Regions from separate parts of the Kitasatospora sp. NPDC004531 genome, predicted to be linked through region 3. Evidence: riboswitches for the same ligand, from Rfam matches in the RefSeq annotation. Region 3 holds a riboswitch; each other region holds the start of a gene.

Region 1 (2,186 bases), on a different contig from region 3:
CGACGTGCTGCCCGATCCGGACGCGGTGCGGGCCCGGCACCTGGCCCGGGGCGACTGGGACGAGGGGTACCCGCACAAGCCGGAGTCGTGGCCGGGGCTGCGGGCGATGCCCGGGCTGGAGCCGGAGGAGCTGGCGCACGTCGAGAAGCTGGTGCGGGAGACTGTCGGGGTGCCCCGGGTGTGGGCGCTGGGCGAGGCCGAGGGCGGGACGTTCAACCACAACTGCGTGCAGGTGGTGGGCGCGGGGGAGTGCGAGCCGCGTCCGCACACCGATTCGCGTGCGCTGTGCCGGTACGCGGCCGTGCTGTACCTGAACCCGAACGTGCCGAAGCGCTGCGGGACGAGCTTCTACCGGCAGAGCCTGCCGGGCGGCCGGCTCGGCGGGAACAGCGTGGTCGCCCCGCACAACAACCTGGTGGACGCGCTGGGCACCCGCTTCGTCCCGCCAGACTCGTTCACCGAGGACCTGGCCGTGCCGCACCGCTACAACCGGCTGCTGCTGTACACCGCGAACCTGATGCACACCGCCACCGAGTACTACGGCGCCACGCTGGAGGAGAAGCGGATGACCTGCGTGTTCTTCTGGATGGCCTGACGGTCGGTCGGCCCGCCGGGCGGGGTGATCTTCGACACCTGGGTGACGGCGCCGTCTTGCCGCTGCGGGGGGAGCGCCTCTACGGTGGGCGGGCCGTGGTGTTCGGGAAGCCGGTGCACTGTGCTCGTCACAGGAGTCCGGAGCGGCCCTCGCCACTGTGATCGGGGAGTCGTCGGCTCCCACCTCGTGCCACTGGCCGCTCGCGGCCGGGAAGGCCGGGCGCCGACGCCGAACACCCCGTCAGCCAGGAGACCGGCCACGGCATCTCACGAAGTGATCCACGAGGTGCTGGAGCGTGATGCGCGGATGACCGCGTCCGATTCGACCATGCCCGGAAACGTCCCGGGCTCCCCTTTGCCTTCCTTCCGCTGGCGGCGCGAGGACACCTTGCGCACCGCCGGCCTGATGGCGGTGATCCTGGCCCTGCACGTGGTGGCGTTCGGGACGCTGCTGCTGCTGGTGGTGCCGGAGAAGTACCAGGTCGGCACCCAGGTGTTCGGTGTCGGCCTGGGTGTGACGGCGTACACCCTGGGCATGCGGCACGCCTTCGACGCCGACCACATCGCGGTGATCGACAACACCACCCGCAAGCTGATGGCGGACGGCCGCCGACCGGTCTCGGTGGGCTTCTGGTTCGCCCTCGGGCACTCCTCGATGGTGGTGATCATGGCGGCGCTGGTGGCCGGCGGCGCCGCGCTGGCGGGCACCCTGATGGACGAGGACTCGACCACCCACCAGGTGCTGGGCACCATCGGCACCACCGCCTCGGGCGCGTTCCTCTACCTGATCGCGGCGCTCAACCTGGTGGCGCTGCTGGGCATCCTGCGGGTGTTCCGGGCGATGCGGGCCGGCCAGTTCGACGAGGCCGAGCTGGAGAAGCACCTGAACTCCCGGGGCTTCCTGGCCCGGGTGCTGGGCCGGGCGACCCGGTCGATCACCCGGCCCGGCCAGATGTTCCCGGTCGGGATGGTGCTGGGGCTGGGCTTCGACACCGCCACCGAGGTCACGCTGATGGTGATGGCGGGCTCCGGCGCGGCCTCCGGCCTGCCCTGGTACGCGATCGTCTGCCTGCCGCTGCTGTTCGCGGCCGGGATGAGCCTGTTCGACACGCTGGACGGCACGTTCATGAACTTCGCCTACCAGTGGGCGTTCTCCAACCCCGTCCGCAAGGTGTACTACAACCTGACCATCACGGGGCTGTCGATCGCGGTGGCCTTCGTGATCGGCACCATCGAGCTGGTCGCGGTGCTGCACGACAAGTTCGACCTCGACGACCCGGTGTCCAGTTGGATCGCCGGACTCGGCCTGGACAACGTGGGCTTCGTGATCGTCGGCCTGTTCGTGGTGGTGTGGGCGGCGGCGATCGGCTACTGGCGGATCGCCCGGCGCTCCAGGGCCTTCGCCGGGGCGTCCTGACGCTCCGTCAACCTGCCGCCAGGATCAGGGTGCCGGCCACTGCCAGGCCGGCCCCGACCACCTGGACGCGCAGCAGCCGCTCCTTGAGCAGGCCGCGCGCCATCAGCGCCGTCACCACCGGGTAGAGCGAGGCCAGCACGGCCGCCACGGCGACCGAGCCCCGGTGCGTGGCGGC
Region 2 (2,186 bases), on a different contig from region 3:
GGCTGGTGTACGTGCTGGAGGCGGTGGTGCGCCGCGCGGAGGACCGGGCGGAGACCGAACTCGCCGACCGGTTCCGGGAGTTCGCGGCGTACGCGCGCGGGGAGCTGACGCTGGACGCGCTGCGCCGGGCGGGCGGGGCCGAGGCGTAGCTCAGTGCGTCCGGCAGGCCGTGGCTTCGAACTCCGCGACGGGGACGGTGAGCGTGGCGGTGGGGCCGTAGTAGCGGACCTGTCCCGGGGTGAGCTGCGCCAGGTCCTCCGGGGTGAAGTCGACGTGCGTCGAGGTCGAGGAGTCGTCCTCGGTCCAGCCGTCGAGGAGGTAGGTGGTCCGGGCCTCCAGCGGGGCGAGCGGGCGCTCGGTCTCCCAGCCCTCGGCGGGGGCGTCCAGGGCCCAGGTGGTCAGCCCGGGCCGCAGGGCGGTGCGGGCGCTCCAGCGGCCGACGTCCTCCCGGTGGCTGCCCTCGCTGGTGGAGAGGGTCGCCCCATCGATGCGGTGGTCGCAGACCATCAGGACGCCCAGCGGGCGGCCGTCCTCGGTCACCGAGATCCCGGCGACGGCGCGGCCCGGCGCCGCGCACCCCGGGAGCGCCGCCAGCGCGGCCGCCGCCGCGACGGCCGATGCGGCCCGCCGGACCAGTTGTCGCACGGTGTCTCCCCCGGTGTCCTGCCCGTCCGTCCGGGCTCGGCCAGCAGCATAGGGCCCGGCGGAGGCCGTCCGACCTCGGCCCCCGGGTGTGACCAAGCCCTCCGGTGGCTCGGTTGACTGGTCGGAACGGGGCGTGGTGGGATCTTCGGGCCAAACGGAGGCAAGCAGAGGAAGCCGGTGCGAGTCCGGCGCGGTCCCGCCACTGTGACCGGACACCCCGCGCGGGGGTGACCGGAAGTCAGGAGACTCTGGCCCCCGTTCCGTCGATCCAGGGCGCGGACCCTGAGTGAGGACACAACGCCATGCGGGCTGCCCCGTACCTGGTGGGCGCGGTCGCGGGGTATCTCGCGGACGCCCGGCTCGGAGACCCCCGGCGCGGACACCCCGTCGCGCTGTTCGGCACCGCCGCGGGCCGGCTGGAGCGCCGGCTGTGGCGCGACCACCGCGGGGCGGGGGCCGCGTTCACGGCGATCGCCGTGGGCACGGTGGCCGTGGGTGCGACGTCGGCCGCGCGGGCCGTCCGTCGCGCTCCGCTCGCCGAGGCCGCGTTGACGGCCGCCGCGACGTTCACCGTCCTCGGCGGCACGTCGCTCACCCGGGAGGCCCGGACGATCGGACGGTCGCTCGCCGCCGGTGACCTGACGGCCGCGCGGGAGCGGCTGCCGCACCTGTGCGGGCGGGACCCGTCCGGGCTGGACGAGCAGCAGATCGCGCGGGCGGTGGTGGAGTCCGTCGCGGAGAACACCGCTGACGCGGTCGTCAACGCGCTGGTGTGGGGCGGAGTGGCGGGCGTCCCCGGGCTGCTGGCGTTCCGGGCCGTGAACACGCTGGACGCGATGGTGGGTCACAAGTCCGCCCGGCACCGCCGGTTCGGCTGGGCGTCCGCGCGGCTGGACGACGTCGCCGGGTGGCCCGGGGCGCGGCTGACGGCGCTGCTGACGGTCGCCGCGTCGGACGCGCCCGGGCGGGCCTGGCGGGTGTGGCGGCGGGACGGCTCCGCCCACCCCAGCCCGAACGCCGGCCAGGCCGAGGCCGCGTTCGCCGGTGCCCTCGGCGTCCAACTGGGCGGCACCCTGCGCTACGGCGAACGGGTCGAACACCGCCCGGTGCTGGGCGCGGGCCAGCCTCCGGTGGCGACCCGCGACATCGAACGCGCCTGCCGGCTCTCCCGCCGGGTCGGCGTGCTGGCCCTGGCGGTCACCGCCGGCGCGAGGTGGCTGGCGCTCGGGCGGGCCGGGCGGAAGTGAGTTCGCCCGACGGGGCAGGAGGTCCGTCTCCCGCACCCGCCAGCGGGGCCGTCGGCGGTGCAAGTGGCTGCGGCGTGCGGCGGTTTCGGCGTGCCGCCTTCCGCTTCGCGCAGTTCCCCGCGCCCCTGGTCTCTCGCCCTCCCGCGCCTGCTGCGCCCCCGGTTTCTTCTCTTCTCTTCTCCTCCGAAGGTGGCTGTCTGTGAGTGGTGCGTTGTTGGTGGCCGGGACGACGTCGGATGCCGGGAAGAGTGTGGTGACGGCGGGTATCTGCCGGTGGTTGTGGCGGCAGGGGGT
Region 3 (2,186 bases):
CAGGTTGTGGGTGCGGCGGGCCTCTTCGCCGGTGTTGTCGCGGAGCTCCAGGAACTCCTCGATGTCGGCGTGCCAGGTCTCCAGGTACACGCAGGCCGCGCCCTTGCGCCGTCCGCCCTGGTTGACCGCCGCCACGGAGGAGTCCAGGGTGCGCAGGAACGGGACGATGCCGTTCGACTTGCCGTTGGTGCCGCGGATCAGCGAGCCGCGGGAGCGGATCCGGGAGTAGGACAGGCCGATGCCGCCGGCGTGCTTGGACAGCCGGGCGATCTGCGCGTAGCGGTTGTAGATCGAGTCCAGGTTGTCCAGCGGCGAGTCCAGCAGGTAGCAGGAGGACATCTGCGGGTGCCGGGTGCCGGAGTTGAACAGCGTGGGGGAGCTGGTCAGGTACTCCAGGCGGCTCATCAGCCGGTAGAGCTCGGCCACCTCCAGCACCGACTGCTCGGAGTCGCCGACCGCCAGGCCCGCCGCCACGCGCAGCAGGAAGTGCTGCGGGGTCTCGACCACCTTGCGGGTGATCGGGTGGCGCAGCAGGTAGCGGGACTGCACGGTGCGCAGGCCGAAGTACTCGAAGCGGTCGTCGGCGGAGTCGTCGATCAGCGAGTCGAACAGCGCGGCGTGGGCGGCGACCAGCTCGGCGGTGGCGTCGCCGATCAGGCCCTCGGCGTGGCCGACGGCGATCGAGGCGGAGAACGAGGTGACGCCCTGTGTGGCGGCCTCGTCGGCGATCTCCATCGCCAGCAGGCGGGCGGCCAGCTTCGAGTACTGCGGGTCCTCGGCGATCATCGACGCGGCGGCCTCCACGGCCAGCCCCCGCAGCTCGGCGAAGTCCGAGCCGGCGTGGCGGCCGCGCAGCGCGGCGGCGGCGACGTGGCCGGGGTCCACCTGGGGGAGGTCGGTGCTGCGGTCGGTGAGCAGCCGAAGCAGCGCCGCACCGGGGTCGGTGAAGGCGACGGGGGCACCCTGGGACGGCAGGGTGACTGAGGCGGCGACGGTCAAGGCGCACTCTCTCCTGTGGCGGCGACGGACGTGGCTCGGGGTGTCCGGTGGCACACGGGAGACAGGGGAGGACGGCACGCCGAAAACGCTCGATCGGCGCGCGAATGACCCACCCCCGGCCCGCCCGCGAGGCCGGACGGCAAAACAGTGCTGCATGGCGTCTGCGGGGATGCCGTGTCGCACACCGTCAGCAGGTCCTCGGACTGCGCGGGCGTCGCTACAGCCCGCTCACCGTTGCGGGGCAGTCCCGGATTCGCACCGGGTTCCCCTGCTTCGACAGCGAGGTCGAGCATACATGTTGTGGCGGCTGGAGCTGGCGGCACCAGATGTAGTAGCGCGTGTCGCGTCGTGGTGCCGCGCGTAGACAACGGGAACCGCGCCGGAGCCGTCGGGGAACCCCCGCGAAACCGCCGCGAAACCGCCTCAGAACCGCATCGTGTAGACCATCAGGTCCACCCCGGGGGCCGCCGTCCAGTCCCGTTCGGGGGTGCGGAGGAAGCCCAGAGCATCGTAGATCCGGTGCGCCGCGGTCATCGCCGGCCGGGTGGAGAACGCCATCCCGGCCAGGCCGAGTTCCCGGCTGCGGGCGATCGCCGCGGACACCAGCGCCCGGCCGACGCCGCGCCCGCGGGCCGCCGCGCCGACCGCCAGCATCCGGATCTCGCCCTCGTCCGGGCGCGCGATGTCCGCCCACGCGGTGCCGCCCGTCGCGAAGGTCACACAGCCGAGCACCGGCCCGCCCGCGCCGTCCACGGCGACCAGCAGCTCGGCCTCCCGGTTGCGCCGCGCGGCGTCCCGCAGGAGCTCGACGTAGTCGGAGTCGGGGCGGGTGTGGCCGTCGCCGACGAAGGCTTCGACGCTCACCTCCCCGGCTCCGGCGAGGTCGTGGTCGAGGGCGCGGCGGACGATCGGGGAGTGCATCCGGACAGTGTGCCGGACGGCCCGCGGCGCCGGTCGGCCAGGTCCCGGTGACGTTCCGCCGCAGCCTGGCAGGAACACGCGGTTGCCCCGACATCCTGCCACTGCCATGCTGGCCGGGTGCTGAGGAACGTCGCGGCGGTCGTGCTGGAGGAGGTCCACCCCTTCGAACTGGGCGTGGCCTGCGAGGTGTTCGGCCTGGACCGCGGCGACTGCGGCCTGCCGGTGTACGAGTTCGGCCTGGTCGGCGACCGGCCCGGGCCGATGCG
Region 4 (2,186 bases), on a different contig from region 3:
CAGCGTCTTGAGGCTGTAGCCGCCGGCCTTCTGCAGGGCCACGCCCCAGGCCGAGATGGCGCCCGTCCAGCTGGTCTCGGAGGTCGGGTTGGCGTTCTGCGCCAGCGGGTCGGGCTGGCTGGTGGAGATGATCCAGTCCGCGTTGCCCGCGGTCTCGGCCTTGGAGTTGTCGAACAGCACACGCTTGGGGGCGGCGGCCGCGGCGGCCCGGGGGGCGGCCTCGGGGCCGGCCGCGTGGGCGTGCTGCGGGACGGCGCTCGCACCGGCCGCCGCCACCAGCGCGGCGGCGGCGAGGGCCAGCGGACGGGCGGCCTTCCACGTTCTGATCATCTGTCAATCTCCTCGAACCACAGGAACCATGGGGTGCGCTACGCGCGTAGGCGGGCACACGCTGCCATGGTGGGGTAATCGGAGCTTGAACGGAACATGTCGATCACGCGCCGTCCGCGATGGGGCGATTTGTCCGGCGTGAGAGTGATCACGTAGCGCCGCCGGACAGCCGTGTGCCCGCAGCACCGGGTCGGACGGCGCTGCGGGCACACGGGAGGGCGACGGATCGTCAGGCGGCCGCGGGGGCGAGCAGGGCCGGGACGGGGCGCGGACGGCTCTCGGCGTCGATCGCCACGAAGGTGAGCCGCGCGGTGGCGACCCGGGTGAGCGGGCCGGCGGCGTTCCAGCGCTCGGCGGAGACGGTGACCCGGACGGTCATCGAGGTGCGGCCGGCCCGTTCCAGCTCGGCGTGCGCGGTGAGCAGGTCGCCCGCCCGGACGGGGGCCAGGAAGTCCATCCGGTCCACCGAGGCGGTGACGGCCGGACCCTCCGCGTGCCGGGCGGCGGCCGCGCCGGCGGCGTCGTCGATGAGCTTCATCACCACGCCGCCGTGGATGGTGCCGTAGAGGTTGGTGTCGTGCTCGCTCATGATGTGCGCGAGCGTCACCTGCGACGCCTCCACCGGCTTTGCGGCGGACATCACAGCTGCTGCGGTCTGATCTGCCACGTCAACTCTCCTTCGCGAGTCGCGACTTGGGATTTCCGCCACGCCGGTGGGCGCTGCGGGCGGCGGCAGGTCTTCGGACTCGCGGGCTTGTCCCGTGCAGGGTCTTCCTACTGGCCGTCGCTTCCCGGGCCGATCGGGTCCAGTGCGTGTGACGGCGGTCGTTCCCGCTCACCGCTGCGAGGCAGTCCTGGACTCCCACCAGGTTCCCTCTTGCGACGCGCCCGCCCAGGCGTGGACGGGGCGAACCGCTGCGTGACCAGCCTATATCCCCGCCCGAAGTGCTCCCGACGGGGCCGCCCGGGTCAGTCGGCCGGGCGGTGCCAGGGGGCGTCGGGGCGGGTGGGGGCGGGGGTGGCGGTCAGGCGGAGGGCGTAGGTGTCGTCGTCGACGGGGCCGAGGTAGTGGTGGCCGGTGAGGTGGCACCAGGCGGGGAGGTCGAGCGGGGCGGCCGGGTCGGTGGCGCGGACGTGGACGAGGGTGCCGGCGGGGGCGTCGGCGATCGCGGCGCGCAGGCGCAGCAGCAGGGTGACGCAGAGCAGGCCCCGCCCGTCGACCGTGAGTCGGGTCATCGTCGGCTCCGGGTGGCGGCGGTGGCGAGGGCGGGGAGGATCAGCAGGGCGACCAGGCCGCCGCCGAGGGCGAGGACGGAGTAGCCGGCCAGGTCGGCGACGACGCCGGAGGCGAGGCCGGCGGTGGCGCCGGAGACGGCGATGGCCACGTCGACGGCGCCCTGGGTCCTGGCGCGGTTGGCGAGCGGGACGGCGTCGGTGAGCAGCGCGGTGCCGGAGACCAGGCCGAAGTTCCAGCCGAGGCCGAGCAGCACGAGGGCGAGGGCCAGCAGCGGGACGGTCTGCGCGGGGGCGGCGGCGGCGAGCAGTCCGGCCGCGAGCAGGGTGAGGCCGGCGGCCGCGGCGACGGCGAGCGGGCCGTGGCGGTCGACCAGGCGTCCGGTGAGCGGGGAGGGCAGGTACATCGCGGCGACGTGCAGGGCGATGACGAAGCCGGAGGCGGCGGTGCCCTGTCCGGCGTCGTGCATGTGCACGGGCGTCATGGTCATCACGCCGACCATGACGATCTGGGTGACCACCATCACCTGGGCGCCGAGCAGGACCCGGTTGCGGATGCGGGCGGTGGCCGCGGCGTCGGCGGCGGGGTCGGCGGCCCGGTCGTCGGCCGGGGCCTCGGCGGC

What was found. Region 3 has a riboswitch for cobalamin ahead of ACWEMJ_RS18795 (ribonucleoside-diphosphate reductase subunit alpha). Riboswitches for the same ligand answer to the same signal wherever they lie in the genome.
Region 1: it holds a riboswitch for cobalamin, as region 3 does, so the genes downstream of both, ACWEMJ_RS03090 (HoxN/HupN/NixA family nickel/cobalt transporter) here and ACWEMJ_RS18795 (ribonucleoside-diphosphate reductase subunit alpha) in region 3, are expected to answer to the same signal.
Region 2: it holds a riboswitch for cobalamin, as region 3 does, so the genes downstream of both, ACWEMJ_RS21160 (cobalamin biosynthesis protein) here and ACWEMJ_RS18795 (ribonucleoside-diphosphate reductase subunit alpha) in region 3, are expected to answer to the same signal.
Region 4: it holds a riboswitch for cobalamin, as region 3 does, so the genes downstream of both, ACWEMJ_RS08855 (acyl-CoA thioesterase) here and ACWEMJ_RS18795 (ribonucleoside-diphosphate reductase subunit alpha) in region 3, are expected to answer to the same signal.

The regions. Positions count from the first base shown of each region.
Region 1 covers NZ_JBSGDD010000004.1:11,541-13,726, forward strand. Annotated here, with positions in the region: gene ACWEMJ_RS03085 (DUF6445 family protein) at 1-595, shown strand, start outside; cobalamin riboswitch at 675-870, shown strand; gene ACWEMJ_RS03090 (HoxN/HupN/NixA family nickel/cobalt transporter) at 923-2,011, shown strand; gene ACWEMJ_RS03095 (EamA family transporter) at 2,019-2,186, opposite strand, start outside.
Region 2 covers NZ_JBSGDD010000053.1:2,900-5,085, reverse strand. Annotated here, with positions in the region: gene ACWEMJ_RS21170 (hypothetical protein) at 1-149, shown strand, start outside; gene ACWEMJ_RS21165 (hypothetical protein) at 151-645, opposite strand; cobalamin riboswitch at 787-916, shown strand; gene ACWEMJ_RS21160 (cobalamin biosynthesis protein) at 948-1,892, shown strand; gene ACWEMJ_RS21155 (cobyric acid synthase) at 2,092-2,186, shown strand, end outside.
Region 3 covers NZ_JBSGDD010000043.1:25,034-27,219, forward strand. Annotated here, with positions in the region: gene ACWEMJ_RS18795 (ribonucleoside-diphosphate reductase subunit alpha) at 1-999, opposite strand, end outside; cobalamin riboswitch at 1,172-1,332, opposite strand; gene ACWEMJ_RS18800 (GNAT family N-acetyltransferase) at 1,423-1,920, opposite strand; gene ACWEMJ_RS18805 (helix-turn-helix domain-containing protein) at 2,038-2,186, shown strand, end outside.
Region 4 covers NZ_JBSGDD010000013.1:78,464-80,649, reverse strand. Annotated here, with positions in the region: gene ACWEMJ_RS08860 (putative Ig domain-containing protein) at 1-330, opposite strand, end outside; gene ACWEMJ_RS08855 (acyl-CoA thioesterase) at 560-997, opposite strand; cobalamin riboswitch at 1,045-1,262, opposite strand; gene ACWEMJ_RS08850 (sulfurtransferase TusA family protein) at 1,300-1,566, opposite strand; gene ACWEMJ_RS08845 (MFS transporter) at 1,563-2,186, opposite strand, start outside.